DNA from 3 places in the Janthinobacterium goodfellowi genome. Region 3 is predicted to be linked to each of the others. Evidence: predicted binding sites of a transcription regulator. Region 3 holds the regulator's gene; each other region holds the start of a gene.
The links. The regulator sigma-54, encoded in region 3, starts transcription at its own class of promoters, with help from an activator protein. The targets are predictions, from matches to a motif close to TGGCANGNAANCTGCTTT.
Positions count from the first base shown of each region.

Region 1: the regulator sigma-54 is predicted to act here: its motif matches at 4,080-4,097, upstream of ACQ4WQ_RS24930 (TorF family putative porin).
Region 2: the regulator sigma-54 is predicted to act here: its motif matches at 3,029-3,046, upstream of urtA (urea ABC transporter substrate-binding protein).

Region 1 covers NZ_JBNYXN010000008.1:1,497-7,469, reverse strand. Annotated here, with positions in the region: gene gshA (glutamate--cysteine ligase) at 1-1,127, opposite strand, end outside; gene ACQ4WQ_RS24940 (ammonium transporter) at 1,332-2,870, opposite strand; gene ACQ4WQ_RS24935 (P-II family nitrogen regulator) at 2,882-3,220, opposite strand; gene ACQ4WQ_RS24930 (TorF family putative porin) at 3,232-3,999, opposite strand; gene ACQ4WQ_RS24925 (accessory factor UbiK family protein) at 4,269-4,523, shown strand; gene ACQ4WQ_RS24920 (YifB family Mg chelatase-like AAA ATPase) at 4,644-5,973, shown strand, end outside.
Region 2 covers NZ_JBNYXN010000001.1:1,120,653-1,126,625, forward strand. Annotated here, with positions in the region: gene ACQ4WQ_RS05130 (Hsp70 family protein) at 1-46, opposite strand, end outside; gene ACQ4WQ_RS05135 (DUF2760 domain-containing protein) at 43-624, opposite strand; gene ACQ4WQ_RS05140 (transglutaminase-like domain-containing protein) at 890-1,489, shown strand; gene ACQ4WQ_RS05145 (DUF4349 domain-containing protein) at 1,506-2,300, shown strand; gene ACQ4WQ_RS05150 (hypothetical protein) at 2,471-2,710, opposite strand; gene urtA (urea ABC transporter substrate-binding protein) at 3,099-4,352, shown strand; gene urtB (urea ABC transporter permease subunit UrtB) at 4,454-5,973, shown strand, end outside.
Region 3 covers NZ_JBNYXN010000003.1:192,807-198,779, reverse strand. Annotated here, with positions in the region: gene lptA (lipopolysaccharide transport periplasmic protein LptA) at 1-491, shown strand, start outside; gene lptB (LPS export ABC transporter ATP-binding protein) at 491-1,246, shown strand; gene ACQ4WQ_RS13280 (RNA polymerase factor sigma-54) at 1,251-2,729, shown strand; gene hpf (ribosome hibernation-promoting factor, HPF/YfiA family) at 2,799-3,158, shown strand; gene ACQ4WQ_RS13270 (enoyl-CoA hydratase/isomerase family protein) at 3,416-4,501, shown strand; gene rapZ (RNase adapter RapZ) at 4,502-5,365, opposite strand; gene hprK (HPr(Ser) kinase/phosphatase) at 5,515-5,973, opposite strand, start outside.

The DNA of each region.
Region 1 (5,973 bases), on a different contig from region 3:
GAGCCGGGCGCGTTCAGGTTCTGGTCGACACCCTTTTCCGCGTGCACGCGGTAGAAACCGCCCACCACATAGCGGTCGATCATGTAGACGACGGGTTCGGCCACGGCATCCTTGATGCTCTCGAAGGTTGGCACGCCTTCCTGGATGATGACATCGGTGACGACCTTGCCGTCCTTGACGATGGACATCTTGTCGCGCTGCTTGCGCGACAAGTCGCGCACTTCGCTGGCGTCGCGCACCGTCATGATGCCAGTGCCATACGTGCCCGCATCGGGCTTGACGATGACGAACGGCTTTTCCTTGATGCCGTATTCCTTGTATTTCTTGCGGATCTTGGCCAGCAGCACGTCGACGCTGGCGGCCAGCGCGTCTTCGCCCTCGCCTTCCTGGAAATTGACGTCGCTGCACTTGGCGTGGAAGGGATTGAGCATCCACGGGTCGACATCGATCATCTTGCCGAATTTTTTCACCACTTCATCGTAGGCCGTGTAGTGGTTGCTCTTGCGGCGCAAGGCCCAGCCCGCGTGCAAGGGCGGCAGCAGGCTTTGCTCATGAATATTTTGCAAGATATCGGGAATGCCGTCCGACAGGTCGTTATTCAGCAGAATCGTGCACGGGTCGAAATCCTTCAAGCCCAGGCGGCGGCCATTGTTCAGGCGCACGAGCGGCTCGATGACGAGCATGTTGCCATCTGGCAACGCCAATGGCGTCGGCTGGGTGATGTCGGGCGACCATGAACCGAAGCGCACGTGCAGCCCCGTCTGGCGGAAGATTTGCATCAGGCGCGCCACGTTCTGCAGGTACTGCGGCGTGGTGTTGTGCAATTCCGGCACGATCAGCAGGTTGCGGGCGTCCGGGCAATACTTGTCGATGGCGGCCATGGCCGCCTGCACGGACAGGGGCAGCATTTCCGTGGCCAGGTTATGGAAACCGCCAGGGAACAGATTGGTATCGACGGGCGCCAGCTTGTAGCCGGCGTTACGCAAGTCTACCGAGCAATAGAAGGGCGGCGTGTGCTCTTGCCACTCCATGCGAAACCAGCGCTCAATGGCCGGCGTCGCGGCCAGAATCTTTTTTTCGAGGTCGAGCAGCGGTCCGGTCAGGGCCGTGACGAGATGGGGAACCATAGTTACATCCTTAAATTATGTGCAGTATTCAAAAAAGCACACAGAACTGCCGACTATATTACCGTGTAAGTACCCCAAATCGGGGCAAAAGCCTTGTTTTAAAGACCTTTTCCATTCCCACAACGAAAAAAAGGCACCTCAATGAGGCGCCTTTTCCGGCCGGACATGCCGCGCCGGGGCGCTGGCATGCCAGATCATTGCTATTTAGCCATGATACGCTTGCTCGCCATGGCTCGTGATATCGAGACCTTCGCGCTCTTCTTCTTCCGGTACGCGCAAGCCGATGACGATGTCGACCAGTTTATAGGCGACGAGGGAGACCAGGGCCGACCACAGGATGGTGGTGCCGACCGCTTGCGCCTGCACCCACACCTGGTGGCCGATCGAGTACGGATCGGCCGACATCTTGTTGGTGACATAGTCGAAGATGCCCTGGCCGCCCAATTGTGGTGCAGCAAACACGCCCGTCAGCAAGGCACCGAGGATGCCGCCTACGCCATGCACGCCGAACACGTCGAGCGAATCGTCGGCGCCGATCAGGCGTTTCAAGCCATTCACGCCCCACAGGCAGATGACGCCGGCCAGCAGGCCGATGACCAGGCCGCCCATCGGGCCGACAAAGCCGGCCGCCGGGGTGATCGCCACCAGGCCGGCCACGGCGCCCGATGCGCCACCGAGCATGGATGGCTTGCCTTTGCTGATCCATTCGCCAAATACCCACGACAGGGTGGCGGCGGCAGTGGCCAGCAAGGTGTTGACGAAAGCCAATGCCGCCACGTCGCCCGCTTCCAGCGAGGAACCGGCATTGAAACCGAACCAGCCCACCCACAGCAGCGAGGCGCCGATCATGGTCATCGTCAGCGAGTGCGGCGCCATCGATTCACGGCCGTAGCCGACGCGCTTGCCGATCATGATCGCGCCCACCAGGCCGGCGACGGCGGCATTGATGTGCACCACGGTGCCGCCGGCGAAGTCCAGCGCTCCTTTTTGCCAGATCCAGCCCGCTTTCAGGGCTTCGCTGGCCGAGGTGGCGGCATTGGTGATCAGGTCAGGACCGGTCCAGAACCACACCATGTGGGCCGCTGGCAGGTAGGCAAACGTGAACCACAGCACGACGAAGGCCAGCACGGCGGCAAACTTGGCGCGCTCGGCAAAGGCGCCGACGATCAGTGCGCAGGTGATGGCGGCAAACGTGCCCTGGAAAGCCACGAAGACGAACTCGGGAATGACGACGCCCTTGCTGAAGGTGGCGGCGGCGGCAAACGTGCCCTTGGCCGGGTCCCAGATACCGTTCAGGAACAGGCGGTCGAAGCCACCGAAGAAGGCGGTTTTTTCCGTGAAGGCGATCGAGTAGCCGTAGATACACCACAGCACGATGACCAGCGCGAACACCATGAACACTTGCATCAGCACCGACAGCATGTTCTTCGAGCGCACCAGGCCGCCGTAGAACAGGGCCAGGCCGGGGATGGTCATCAAGATCACCAGCAAGGTGGAAATCATCATGAAGCTGGTATCGCCCTTGTTGGCGACGGGCGCGGCGGCTGGCGCGGCAGCGGCCGGGGCCGGAGCGGCGGCAGGAGCAGCCGCTGCGTCAGGCACAGGCGTGACGGCGGGGGTGGCGACGGCGGCAGTCGTGGCCGCCTCCGTCTTGGCGGGAGCATCGGCAAAGCTCGGCGTGGCAACGCCAAACGCACACAGACAGGCAAACCCAGCGAGCAATTTTGTTATATTTTTACGCATCAATATTCCCCTTAGAGCGCTTCGTTGCCGGTTTCACCGGTACGGATGCGGATGACTTGTTCCAGGTTGTAGACGAAAATCTTGCCATCGCCGATTTTACCGGTACGCGCGGCACCTTCGATCGCTTCGATGGCCTGGTCGACAATCGCGTCATCGACGGCCGCTTCAATTTTGGTTTTTGGCAAGAAATCAACGACATACTCGGCGCCACGGTAGAGTTCCGTGTGGCCTTTCTGACGGCCGAAACCTTTGACTTCGGTGACGGTAATGCCTTGCACATTGATAGCCGACAAGGCTTCGCGCACTTCGTCCAGTTTGAACGGTTTAATGATTGCAGTAATCATTTTCATGACAGTCTCGCTTAAAAGGTTTTGGATACGGTCAGCACGAGACCGGATTTCGCCAGATTCTTGCCATTCGGTGCCAGCGACGTGATATTGGCTTTGACGTAGGCCAGCGCAACAGTTGCCATGCCGAAATCCTTGGTGACACCGAGCTTGTAATCGGTATAGCTGAGGGCATCGTTATGTTCGACCTTCTGGCGGCCCACATGCAGGTTCAGCAGATAGCCTTCGTACATATCGATATTCGCGCCCACATCGAGGTAGCCGCTGTTCTTGCTGTCAGGCACGCCAAACAGATTGGTCGTCGAGTGCGAATATTTGATGTAGGCCGGGCCATAGCCGAGCTGGCCGTACAGCTCGAAGGTGTTCGCATTCGTGCTCAAGCCATTCGATGGGTAGAAGTAATACAGGCCGCCCACGTCATAGGTGAAATCCTTGCTGATCTCGCCCCGCTTGCCGGCATAAATATCCCATTCCAGGTTCGTATCGCCGCCGCCGTCCTTGATCCATTTGATGCTCGACAACCAGGTTCCCACATACAGGCCCGTCGGATTGTGGGTGTAGTCGGCGCCGCCGCTGATGGCAGGGTCGAGACGGCTTTGCGACACGCCACGGTAGCGGTAATCGCTGGTCAGCGCCACGTTGTAGCTCACCACGTTATCAGGTACGGCTTCGGCTGCAGCAGGCGCCGCCACTGCCTCCTGGGCCATGGCGCTGCCGCACAAAGCGGTCATGGCCAGTGTCAACGCGGCAGCTAAAGTCATGTTCTTGGACAGATTCTTCATGGCGATTCCCTTTTATTGAACTTTTAAAGCGGTTGAGGTTTAAAATCTTGGCTGGAGATCACAAAGCGTTCATACCTTCTTTAGCAGAATACGTGCCAGCTCTCTTGCCACCTTGACAGGTGCATTTCCGTCCATACATACCCTGCACACGGCCAGGAATGCGGATACGGACTGCTGAAGCACAATGAGTTGCCCAGTTTCGCACCAGATTAACGCCGCTGTGCACCGCAATGGTGCGATGCACAGGCCGCACCATAAAAGGACTGACCATGGACATGAATACCTTCTTTAACGACTTGCAAGGCAAGATCCACCAAGCCATCGAAAACTCGCCGGCCAAGGATATCGAGAAAAACGTGAAGTCGATGATGACGCAAGGCTTTGCCCGCCTCGACCTCGTCACGCGCGAGGAATTCGATATCCAGGCGCAAGTGCTGGCCAAGACCCGCGCCAAACTGGATGCACTGGAATTGCGCCTGATCGAACTGGAAACGCGCCTGAACGAGCCCAAGGCCAAGGTGTAAGGTTGTAAGGTCCCGCCAGCCAGGCCCTGTTATTGACGGCCTTGCTGGCATACCTCAAACCTGACGGCGCTTCAAACGCTAGACTGATCCTGCGCGCGCCCGCGCCACAGGGGGAGTCTGATGAGCTTGGCCGTCCTGAAAAGCCGCGCCCTGGCCGGCATGGAAGCGCCCGAGGTAAGTGTCGAAGTCCACCTTGCCAATGGCTTGCCCTCCTTTACCATAGTCGGCCTGCCGGATACGGAAGTGAAGGAATCGCGCGACCGCGTCCGTGCCGCGCTGCAAAACTGCGGCTTCGAGATGCCGGCGCGGCGCATCACGGCCAACCTGGCGCCGGCGGACCTGCCCAAGGAATCGGGCCGCTTCGACCTGCCCATTGCCCTGGGCATCCTGGCCGCCTCCGGCCAGTTGCCAGGCGACCAATTACACCACTATGAATTCGCCGGCGAACTGTCGCTGTCGGGCCAGCTGCGCCCCATCCGCGGCGCGCTGGCCATGACCTTCGCCATGCAGCGCAGCGGGGCGGGCGCGCCACGCGCCTTCATCCTGCCGCAGGCGAACGCGGACGAGGCGGCGCTGGTCCGCGATGCCTGCATCTATCCCGCCCACAGCCTGCTCGAAGTCTGCGCACATTTTGCCGCGCACGCCAGCCACACGGCCCTGCAGCGCCACCAGCCCAGGCTGGCAGCGCACGCTCTGGCCTATCCCGACTTTGCCGACGTGCAAGGGCAGCAGCAGGCGCGGCGGGCGCTGGAAGTGGCAGCCGCGGGCGGCCATAACGTCCTGATGGTGGGGCCGCCGGGTGCGGGCAAGACCATGCTGGCCAGCCGCTTCCCCGGCGTGCTGCCGCCCATGAGCGACGAGGAAGCGCTGGAATCGGCCGCCGTGCATTCGCTGGGCGGCCACTTCAAGGTGGAACACTGGAAACGCCGCCCCTACCGTGCCCCGCACCAGACGGCGTCCGGTGTGGCCCTGGTGGGCGGCGGCAACGTGCCGCGCCCGGGAGAAATCTCGCTGGCCCACTGCGGCGTGCTGTTTCTCGATGAAATCGCCGAATTCCAGCGCCGGGTGCTCGATGTGCTGCGCCAACCCATGGAATCGGGCGTCATCAGCATTTCGCGCGCGGCCCGCCAGGCCGAGTTTCCGGCCCGCTTCCAGCTGATCGCCGCCATGAATCCCTGCCCGTGCGGCTATCTGGGCCACGCTTCCGGCCGGTGCCGCTGCACGCCGGACGCCGTGCTCCGTTATCACAGTCGCCTGTCCGGCCCGCTGCTCGACCGTATCGACCTGCAGATCGAAGTGGCCGCCATGCCGCCGGCGGCGCTGGGCCGGCACGCCGGCGCCGGCGAAAGCACGCAAGCCATCGCCAGGAGGGTCGCAGCAGCCTTTGCCTTGCAGCTGGCACGCCAGGGAAAAGCGAACCAGCGCCTGAACAGTACGGAAATCGAACAGC
Region 2 (5,973 bases), on a different contig from region 3:
CGATGCCGATGGCGTAGCGCGGGGTGTTGTTCGTTGCGTCGTTCACAGTTCCACCTCGGCCGGTGCCAGGATGGCGGCGTCGTGCTGCTCGCTCAGTTTCGGCAGGCGCACGCTGGAGGCGCGCCAGCCGCGGTGGCTCAGGGTGCCCGTGAATGGCGCGGAACCGACCACGTTGCCCGTCAGGCGCACGCTGGCCGAATCAAAGCCTTCCTGCAGCACGATGCGGCTGCCCTCGGCTTCCTGGCGCACGGCGTCGATGGTGAAATATTCGCGCATGACCTTGGCGCAGCCTTCATGCACCACGCGGGCGGCCGCGCCGATGTCGGCATCGGCATGGCTGCCCAGGTTTTCCTGGGTAAAGTCGATCAAGCGCGCTTCGCGTTGAAGCAGGGCCAGCAATTGCAGGGCCGCGTCCGGCGTCGCTTCTTTCAAAATGACGGGGGCGGCTGCCGGCGTCGGCACGGGCGCCGGAGCAGGGGCCACGGGCGCTACCGGGGCGGCCTCGGGCAGGGACAGTTTTTCCACGCGGGCCGCATAGGCGGCGTCCGACAGGGTGCTGAAGAAGGCGCCGAAGGCCAGCGGGACTCTGCGCCAGAACGATGGGTGGGACGATGAAGCGCTCATAGGGAACTCGTTTCTCTGATCTGTAGGGAGGCGTCGGCGGCGCGCCGGGTGGCGGGGCCGCTTCGCAGGGTAGTGCATGTGCCGGGCCAATAGGGCCGGCTGCGTTTGCCCGCATGATACCAGCTACCGGGCCGGCGCCAAAGTCGCCGGCCCCCGCGCAGCGAGCCTGACGCGTGGATTTTCTTTGTTCCTGCGCAAAGAAACGCTGAATGTTGCGCCGTTTCGACTAGAATCGCGCATTATCTTTTCGCATTGCCTTTATGCCATGACTACCGACTTCTCCCCTTATCTAGGCAGCAGCCTGTATATCGACAGCGATCATCCGGCCGTGCGCGCCAAGGCGGCCGAACTGGCGGCAGGCGCCGTGGGCGACGCCGTCGTCGCGGCCCGCTGCTTTGCCTTCGTGCGCGACGAGATCGCCCACAGCTGGGATTACCGGCGCAATCCCGTCACCTGCCGCGCGTCCGACGTCTTGCAGCATGGCACGGGATATTGTTATGCGAAGAGCCATCTGCTGGCCGCGCTGCTGCGCGCCAATGGCATCCCCGCTGGCCTGTGCTACCAGCGCCTGGCCGTGGGGGAAGCGGGCCCGCCGTTTTGCCTGCATGGCTTGAACGCCGTGTATCTGCAGGATTTTGGCTGGTACCGCATCGATGCGCGCGGCAACAAGCCCGGTGTCGCCGCCGCCTTCACGCCGCCGCAGGAACAGCTGGCCTTTCCCGTTCTGGCGCCGGAAGAGCGCGATTTGCCGGAAATCTGGCCGGCACCGCTGCCCCAGGTGATCGCCTCGCTGACCGGCCATGCGACCGTGCAGGATGTGGCGGCGCACTTGCCCGATATCGAACTGCTGCCGCAGCACAAATAACTCGAAGAAAGAAATCATGAAAAAAGTGTATCTTGGTCTGTTCGGCCTGTTGCTGCTGGCCGGTTGCGGCGGCAAGGGCGAGAGCGGCGGGCAATCGAGCGCCGCGCGTCTCGATGGCAAGGAAAAAGGCAGCGAGTTTCTTGCCTATGAACATAATGTCAGCGTCGATACGAGCGAGGCGCAAGTGCGGCCCCTGTATGAAAAAGTGGTCGCCGCCTGCAAGGCCGATACGGAAAACGGCTGTCTGCTGCTCGATTCCAGCATCGACGGCGGCCGTTACGTGCACGCACGCATCAGCATGCGCGCCAAGCCGGCCGGCATCAAAAAGCTCGTCGCGCTGGTCGCGGCCGAAGGCGACGTCACCAGCCAGGGCACCAAGGTGGAAGACCTGGGCCGTCCTGTGCTCGACAGCAAGAAGCGCCTGGAGATGCTGAAACAGTACCAGGCGCAATTGCAGGACCTGGAAAAGCGCTCGGGCGCGAATGTCGATGCGCTGATCAAGGTGACCAAGGAGCTGGCCACCGTGCAAGTGGAGCTGGAGCAGGCGACGGCGGCCAATGCGCTGTTGATGCAGCGCATCGACACGGACTTGCTGAACGTGGCCATCAGCGCCGAAGGCAAGCAATCGTTCTGGCGCCCCGTCAAGCGCGCGCTGGGCAATTTCACGGACAACCTGTCGGAAGGCGTGGCCAACGCCATCACGGCCATGGCCTACATCCTGCCGTGGCTGGTGGCGTTCGTGCTGCTGTTCCCGCTGGGCCGCAAGGGCTGGCGCCGCTTGAGAGGTAAATCCGCAAACATCACGCGCTGAAACGACTGAATATCACGCGATTGCATCGTAATAAAAGAGCCTGTCGGCGTTACTGAGATTGAATCTGGGTACGCAGGCAGGCTTTTTTATTTTCAGGGAAGGATGCGGGTAATTCCCTTTTGATACAGAACAGATCTATTGCAAAATAGGCGGGAGATAATCCTGGCGCCTTAAAAGCCTCTTGCCGCTGGCTGTGCCGGCATTTGCTGTCGATAATCATCGACTTCATCTTTACTGACCACCGATATCACGTCGTTGCCTTTTCTCAGACGCTTTTTGATATTGCTGCCTGTAACGGCTTCGTCCACCTCATAGGCAACTTCATTGGTTGTCGTTCCCGCTGGCATGGGCGAAGAAGCACAAGCGCTTAATAGAGAAAGCGAAAATAAACTCAAAAGCATCTTTTTCATGGACGAAATTTAACCTTATTTAAGTACAAAGAGGGGATGGCTTTATTTTTTTTGCATGTCATCGGAAACGCGACATGTTGTGATTCCATCTTAATGCAGTTATCAATAAGGCTCAATTGTTTTTTTGATTAATATTTGCTGCAAAATAATATGTTCAATGGCCGTGCCACGTGAGGCGCATGCCAGCTGCACCATTACCTGCCGTATTGCCGTCCTGTCTGTCGCCGTTCACCAGAAAATGGCGCCGCCGCACCAAAACAGGGGAAGGACTTCGCGCATCCGCGTCGTTGCCCAGCGGCGCTTGCATTTGCCAATGCCTGGCATGCATTCTGCTTTAACAACATCGTATGCCCAGTCCGTCCCCCACGAATACATTACAGGAGTTCCCATGTCACGACGCATCATCCTGAAAGCGGCCGCCGCCGGCGCACTGGCCCTGGCCACGTCCACTTATATGCAGGCAGCCTTGGCCGCCGATACGATCAAGGTGGGCATTTTGCACTCGCTCTCGGGCACCATGGCCATTTCCGAAACGTCGCTGAAAGACGTGGCCTTGATGACGATTGCCGAAATCAATGCCAAGGGCGGCGTGCTGGGCAAGAAGCTGGAAGCCGTCGTCGTCGACCCGGCGTCGAACTGGCCCCTGTTTGCGGAAAAAGCGCGACAGCTGGTGGCGCAGGATAAGGTGGCTGTCGTGTTCGGCTGCTGGACGTCCGTGTCGCGCAAGTCGGTGTTGCCTGTGTTTAAGGAACTCAACAGCCTGCTGTTTTACCCCGTGCAATACGAGGGTGAGGAACTGGAAAAGAATGTGTTTTATACGGGCGCGGCGCCGAACCAGCAGGCGATTCCCGCCGTCGAATACCTGATGAGCACAGATGGCGGCGGCGCCAAGCGCTTCGTGCTGCTGGGCACGGATTATGTGTATCCGCGCACCACCAACAAGATCCTGCGCGCCTTTCTGAAAAGCAAGGGAGTCAAGGACAGCGACATCAGCGAGGTCTACACGCCATTCGGCCATGCCGATTATCAAACCATCGTCGCCAACATCAAGAAATTTTCCACGGGCGGCAAGACGGCTGTCATTTCCACCATCAATGGCGATTCGAACGTGCCGTTCTACAAGGAGCTGGGCAATGCGGGCCTGAAAGCCACGGACGTGCCCGTCGTCGCGTTTTCCGTGGGCGAGGAAGAGCTGCGCGGCATCGATACCAAACCCTTGCTTGGCCATCTGGCGGCATGGAATTATTTCGAATCCGTCAAAAATCCCGTGAACACGGCCTTCATCAAGCAGTGGAAGGCGTACGCCGTGGCGCAAAAGCTGCCGAACGCCGGTTCGGTGGTAACGAACGACCCGATGGAAGCGACCTATGTCGGCATCCACATGTGGGCGCAAGCCGTGGAAAAGGCGAAATCGACGGACACGGACAAGGTGATCGCCGCCATGGCGGGCCAGAGCGTCAAGGCGCCATCGGGCTTCACCCTGACCATGGATGCAACGAACCACCACTTGCACAAGCCCGTGATGATCGGCGAGATCAAGGCCGATGGGCAATTCAATGTCGTGTGGAAAACCAAGGAACCGATACGCGCCCAGCCGTGGAGCCCGTATATCAAGGGTAATGAGGGCAAGCAGAAGCTGTAGGCGCTGATATTTAACCCAGCAGCAACTGCCGGGGTGTCCGACCCCAGTCGTCGCCTTTGGGGGCAGCATACGCCCCCGTGCAGTCATTCTTTGGAACGCACATGCAGCTTCTCCTCAAACTGGTGGTTCTCGCCTGCCTGTTTTTATCCTCGCTGGCGCAGGCCGCCATCCCTCCCGACCTGCTCACACCGCTGTCCGGCGACGACCCCGACGCCAGGGTCGCCGCCGTCGCCCGGATCGCCGCCCTGGCCACGCCCGAGGCCGCCAAGGTGCTGCAGGCGCTGCAGGACGACACTTTATACGCCGCGCCCGACGGCAAGGTGTACATCGTTGACGGCGAGCAGGCGGTTGACCCTGTCATCGGCCAGAACGTGCCGCTGCCGGAAGGCCTCGATGGCGTGATGGTCAACAACCGCTTGCGCGCGGCCGTGGCGGGCGCCTTGTCGGGCTTGCAGCTGCTGGCGCCGGAGCGCAGCGCCCGGCTGGCCGCCGCGCAAGCCTTGCAAAAGGCGGTCGACCCCGCCCAGCTTCCGTTGATCCGCACCGCGCTGGCGCGGGAAAGCGATGGCGAGATCCAGCAGATATTGCAGCTGCTGATCGCCAGCGCCAACCTGCATGCGCCCGATGCCGCCACGCGCAAGGCCGCCGTGCAGGCGCTGGCGGGCAGCAGCGATGCCCGCCTGCTGCCGGTGCTGCAAGCCATGCTGGAGCAAGGCGGCGAGCCGGATGAAGCCGTGCAGCTGGCCGCCATCGACACCATGCGCCAGATCAAGGGCAGAGTGGCGCGCATGGAATTGGCCGGCAATGTGTTTTACGGCATCTCGCTGGGCAGCTTGCTGCTGCTGGCCGCGCTGGGCCTGGCCATCACCTTCGGCCTGATGGGCATCATCAACATGGCGCATGGCGAATTGCTGATGATAGGCGCGTACACGACGTATTTATGCCAGCTGTTCTTCCGCGCCTATCTGCCTGGCCTGCAGGATGCGTATCTGCTGGCCGCCTTGCCGGCCGCCTTTTTTGTTGCCGGCCTGGTGGGCGTGGCGCTCGAACGCACGGTGATCCGCTGGCTGTACGGGCGGCCGCTGGAAACCCTGCTGGCTACCTGGGGCATCAGCCTGATCCTCATGCAGCTGGTCCGCACGATATTCGGCGCGCAAAACGTGGAAGTGGCCAATCCGGCCTGGATGTCGGGCGGCGTGACGGTACTGGGCGGCCTCGTGCTGCCGTACAACCGGCTGGCCATCATCGCCTTCGCCGTCATCGTCGTGGTGGCCGTGTGGCTGATCCTCAACAAGACACGCCTGGGCCTGTTCGTGCGGGCCGTCACGCAAAACCGCCGCATGGCCGATTGCGTGGGCGTGGCCACGGGCAAGGTCGACATGCTGACCTTCGGACTCGGTTCCGGCATCGCGGGCCTGGGCGGCGTGGCCTTGTCGCAGCTGGGCAATGTGGGGCCGGACCTGGGCCAAAGCTACATCGTCGATTCCTTCATGGTGGTGGTGCTGGGCGGCGTGGGCCAGCTGGCCGGCACCGTGATCGCCGCGCTGGGCCTGGGCGAAGTCAACAAATTCCTCGAACCGGTGGCGGGCGCCGTGCTGGCGAAGATCGCTATCCTGGTATT
Region 3 (5,973 bases):
TCACGGCGCGCAGCGGCCACGTCGATGACGTCAAGCAGATTCGTACCCTGACGGGCGATGTCGTGCTGGTGAAAGGCACCCTGACCATGAAGGCGGGCCGGGCCCTGATCACGGAAGACCCGCAAGGCTACCAGTTCATTACTTTCTGGGCCGATCCCGGCAAGCTGGCCACCTTCCGCCAGAAGCGCGATGGCGCGGGCGACCTGTGGGTCGAAGGCGAAGCGGAGCGCGTGGAATACGACAACAAGACGGAAGTGGTGAAACTGTTTACCAGGGCCAAGCTGACGCGCCTGGAAGGCACGAAAGTGACCGACGTGGCCAATGGCGCCTTCATCTCGTATGACAGCCGCAAGGAAGTGTTTGCGATGGAAAATTCCAACAGCGGCACCAGCACCCCCGACGGCGGCAGCGTGCGCATGGTGATCCAGCCGAAGACCAAGGCGCCCGCGGCGGAGAAAGCGCCGGCCACGCCTGCGCCAGGAACGAAATAATGGACAATACTCGTTGCGGCAGCACCCTGATCGTTCGCGGGCTGCAGAAAACCTATGGCAAGCGGCAAGTCGTGCATGATGTCTCGCTGCAAGTCGAATGCGGCGAAGTGGTGGGACTGCTGGGCCCGAACGGCGCCGGCAAGACCACCTCGTTCTACATGATCGTCGGCCTGGTGCCGTCGGACGGCGGCAGCATCGACATCAGCGGCGTGGATATTTCCAGCCTGCCCATCCACCGCCGCGCGCAGATGGGCCTGTCCTATCTGCCGCAGGAAGCGTCCGTGTTCCGCAAGCTGACGGTGGAAGACAATATCCGCGCCGTGCTGGAAATCCAGACCGTCGAAGGCCGCCCGCTGAAGAAGGCCGAGATCGAGGAACGCCTGGACAAACTGCTGGCCGACCTGCAGATCGAAAAGCTGCGCGAGAACCAGGCCCTGTCCCTGTCTGGCGGCGAGCGCCGCCGCGTGGAAATCGCCCGCGCGCTGGCCACCGATCCCCGTTTCGTGCTGCTCGACGAGCCGTTCGCCGGCGTCGATCCGATCGCCGTGATCGAGATCCAGCGCATCGTGCGTTTCTTGAAGGAGCGCAATATCGGCGTGCTGATCACCGATCATAATGTGCGCGAGACGCTGGGTATTTGCGACCGTGCCTACATCATCAACCAGGGCTCGGTGCTGGCGTCGGGACGCCCCGACGACATCATCGCGAACGAGTCGGTACGCCGGGTCTATCTGGGCGAACACTTCCGCATGTGAGCCAATGAAACAATCATTGCAGCTGCGCACTTCGCAGCATCTGGCACTGACGCCGCAGTTGCAGCAATCGATACGCCTGTTGCAATTGTCGACCCTGGAACTGCACCAGGAACTCGAGCAGTTGCTGACGGACAACCCTCTGCTCGAGCGCCTCGACGACCCGCTCGACCGTTCGCTGCGCCTGCTGTCCGACGGCGCCCTGAGTTCCACGGCCGCGCCGGCCGAAGCGCCGCCCCAGCCGCCAGGCCAGGAGGCGCCCGCGGCGCCGGCCGAAGCGGAAACGTTTGACGGCGAGGCGGGCGAAGGCCCGGCCGCCGCGGATGGCGGCGACAGCGACTGGAGCGAGGCGAGCCGGGGCAAGGCGCCCGACGACGAAGATTCCCGTCCGCAATTGGAGGCCCATCACTGCACCCTGCGCGAACACCTGATGGAGCAGATGCGCGTGACGGTGCTCGAGTTGCGCGACCGCGCGCTGGTCGAGCTGATCATCGACGCGCTCGACGACAATGGCTACCTGGAAGAGTCGCTCGACGACATCCTGGCGCGCCTGCCGGAAGAGCTGGAAATCGACGCCGACGAGATGCGCACGGCCTTGTCGCTGCTGCAAAGTTTCGATCCGCCCGGCGTGGGTGCGCGCAACGCGTCCGAATGCCTGGCGCTGCAGATCAAGCGCTTGCCGCACGTCGCCATGGTGACGCGGCGCATGGCCCTCGTCATCGTGGAAAAGCACCTGGCCTGGTTTGCCCAGCGCGATTTCAACAAGCTGAAAAAAGCCCTCGATTGCGACGATGAAGACTTGCGCGAGGCGCAGACGGTGATTCGCCAGTGCAATCCGCACCCGGGCGCCGTGTTCGCCTCGGACGTGTCCGATTACGTGGTGCCCGACGTCGTCGTCAAGCGCGCGCGCAATGGCTGGCAAGTCACCCTGAACAACGACGTCATGCCGCGCCTGCGCGTCAACGCCATGTACGCCAACTTGCTCAAGCAGGGCAAGGGCGAGGGCGCCATGGGCGCACAGTTGCAGGAAGCCAAGTGGCTGATCAAGAATATGCGCCAGCGCTTCGACACGATCCTGCGCGTGGCGCAGGCGATAGTAGAAAGACAAAAGAACTTTTTCTCGCATGGAGCCGTTGCCATGCGCCCCCTTGTGCTCCGTGAAATAGCTGATACACTGGGTTTACACGAGAGTACTATCTCGCGGGTAACAACTCAAAAGTACATGCTGACCCCGCACGGCATGTTCGAGTTGAAATATTTCTTTGGTAGCCACGTCGCCACCGAAGCGGGGGGCGAAGCGTCATCGACGGCGATACGGGCATTGATCGTGCAACTGACAGGAGCAGAAGACCCTAAAAATCCTTTATCCGACAGTAAGATTGCGGACATGCTGGGGGAACAAGGCATGGTGATTGCGCGACGTACTGTTGCCAAATACCGGGAAGCGTTGAAAATTCCGCCAGTGAGCCTGCGTAAGTGTTTGTAAGTTTTTTTCGGTTCCTCTGCGGGCCGGATAGGATGGACCGCACGAACCCGATCATCTTTAGGAGTGTGTATGAATCTCACCATCAGCGGACATCATCTCGAAGTGACACCAGCCATCCGTGAATACGTACAAACGAAGCTGGAGCGCGTGAAACGTCATTTCGATCAAGTCATCGATATCGCCGTGATTCTGACCGTGGATAACCTCAAAGAGAAAGAAAAACGTCAAAAGGCCGAAGTCAACCTGCGTCTGAGTGGCAAAACCGTCTATGTGGAAAGCCTGGCGCAAGACCTGTATGCCGCGATCGATGCCCTGATCGACAAGCTCGATAGGCAAGTGATGAAATACAAAACCAAAGTGCAAGGGCACGGTAAAGAGGCGATCAAACATCTGCCAGACAACTCGGAAGAAGAATTCGCCGCCGCCTAAGAACACCCAAAAACCTACTGCGCGTCGCGATTTGCGGCCTCCGATGCTCACTGTGCATATGCACAGCTCCGCTTCTCAGCCACAACTCACATCCGCTCGCTACGGTTTTTCCACGTGTTCTACGGCCTGCGACTTTCAACCGGTTGTGATCAACTAAGGGCGCACATTGCGCCCTTTTTTGCGCCCGTAGCTGTCGAACGCAATGTTCCCCGCGCAGGCGCTAAAATGTTGGCACTTTCACTTCTTTCCTGCCTGCCATGAGCGACTTCGTCCAGACCTCCATCCGCCACCGCACGGGCCACATCGTGCTCGACCGTCCGAAAGCATTGAATTCCCTGTCCCTGGAGATGGTGCGGGCCCTGAGCGCGGCCTTGCTGGCCTGGCGCGACGACCCTCAGGTGGATGCCGTCGTGATCCGCTCCAGCAGCGAAAAAGCCCTGTGCGCGGGCGGCGACATCCGTTTCTTTTACGATGCGGGCCTGGCCACGCCCCAGGGCGGCAGCGCCCTGCTGGAAGATTTCTTTACGGAAGAATACGCTTTAAATCATTTGATCCATTTTTATCCGAAACCGTATATCGCCGTCATGGATGGCGTGGTGATGGGCGGCGGCATGGGCGTGGCGCAAGCGGGGCCCGGCAACCGCCTGCGCATCGTCACGGGCCGCACGCGCATGGCCATGCCGGAAGTCAATATCGGCCTGTTCCCCGACGTGGGCGGCAGTTACTTTTTGTCCCGCCTGGCCGGCCAGCTGGGCCTGTACCTGGGCTTGACGGGCTTGACGATCAATGCGGCCGACGCCCTGTACACGGGCCTGGCCGATGTGTATCTGCCCGAGGCGCAGATGGGGGCGCTGCAGGCCCTGTTCGAGTCCACGCCGGGCGAGGCCTTGCCGGTCGCCATCAAGGCGCTGGCGGCGCCGTTCCAGGCCGAGGCGGGCGCTTCCCCCCTGGCCACGGCGCGCGCGGCGCTGGACCGCCACTTCAGCGCAGGTTCGGTGGCGGCCATCATGGCCTCGCTGGCGCAGGACGACAGCGCGTTCGCCGCGAAGGCCCTGGCGGCCATGCGCCTGCGTTCGCCCTTGATGATGTGCGTGACCCTGGCGTTGCTGCAGCGGGGCGCCCATCTGGGCGTGGCCGATTGCCTGCGCATGGAGCGCACGGTGGCGCGCCACAATTTCGAACATGGCGAAGTGCTCGAAGGCGTGCGCGCGCTGGTGATCGACAAGGACAATGCGCCGCGCTGGAATCCTGCCAGCCTGGACGAGGTCGACGCGGCCATGGTGGCGCGCTTCTTCGCCCCCGTGTGGCCCGCGCAAGCCCATCCGCTGCGCCACCTCGACTGATTAAGAACGCTCGCGGTGGCGCAGCACGACCCGCTCGTTGGGGCCGAAGTATTGCGCCAGCCGCTCCGCCATGTACACGGAGCGGTGCTGGCCGCCCGTGCAGCCCAGGGCCACCGTCAGGTAGCTGCGGTTGTCGGACTTGAACGACGGCAGCCATTTCTCGATGAAGGCGCGGATGTCGGCCAGCAGTTCCAGCGCGCTCGGCTGCGCGTCGAGGAAGGCGATCACGGGCGCGTCGCGGCCGTCGAGCGGGCGCAGCGCCAGGTCGTAATAGGGATTGGGCAAGGCCCGCACGTCGAAGACGAAATCGGCATCGAGCGGCACGCCCAGCTTGAAGGCGAACGATTCGAAGAACAGGGTCAGCGGCGCACGTTCGGAGGCGACGATATCCTTGATCCAGGCGCGCAGTTTGTTGGCGCTCAGTTCCGAGGTATCGATCACATGGCCCAGCTGCTCGATGGCCGACAGGCGTTCGCGTTCTTCCGAGATGCACTCGATCAGGGTGCGGCGGCTGGCCGGATTCTGGTTCGGGCGCAATTCGTGCGACAGGGGATGGCTGCGGCGCGTTTCCGAGAAGCGCGCCACCAGCGAATGCGTGGTAGCTGTCAGGAACATGACCTTGACGTCATGTCCCTGGTCGCGCAGCAGGGCGACATTGTGCGGCAAGCTGACGAGCGACTCGGCGCTGCGTGCATCGACGGCCACGGCCAGCTGCGGCGTGCCCTCGTCAAGCAAGGTTTGCACCAGGCTCGGCAGCAAGGCCGGTGGCAGGTTGTCGACACAATAGTAGCCGGTATCTTCCAGCACATTGAGCGCGACGGATTTACCGGAGCCGGATATTCCGGTGATAAGGACGATATGCATAGCCCGATCATACAATAAAGGCCGGCACTGCGCTCCCGAGGCAATTATCTTTACAAATTATTGCAATTTGGACTGTGGTATTTCTTTGCTGCATGCGCCAACATTGTCGTCGGATTACGCAGGGCCTCGCCCCGCTAATCCGACCTACGTTAATCGCCACTCATGGCGAGGCGTTGCCGCTCCATGAACTCCTGCAAGGTATCGATGCCGCGCAGCTGCAGGATCGTGTTGCGCACGGCCGCTTCCAGCAGCACGGCGATGTTGCGGCCGGCGGCGACGGGGATGACGACCTTGCGCACGGGCAAGCCCAGCACGTCTTCCGTGGGGAACAGGAAGGGCAGGCGTTCGACTTCTTCTTCCAGCGCGTTGCGGCGCACCAGGTGGACGATCAATTTCAAGCGCATCTTGCGGCGCACGGCCGTTTCGCCAAAGATGGCCTTGATGTCGAGTAAACCCAGGCCCCGCACTTCCAGCAGGTTTTGCAGCAGGGGCGGGCAGCGCCCTTCGATCATGTTGGGCGCAATACGCGAGAATTCGACGGCGTCGTCGGCCACCAGGCCGTGGCTGCGCGAGATCAGCTCCAGCCCCAGCTCGCTTTTACCCAGGCC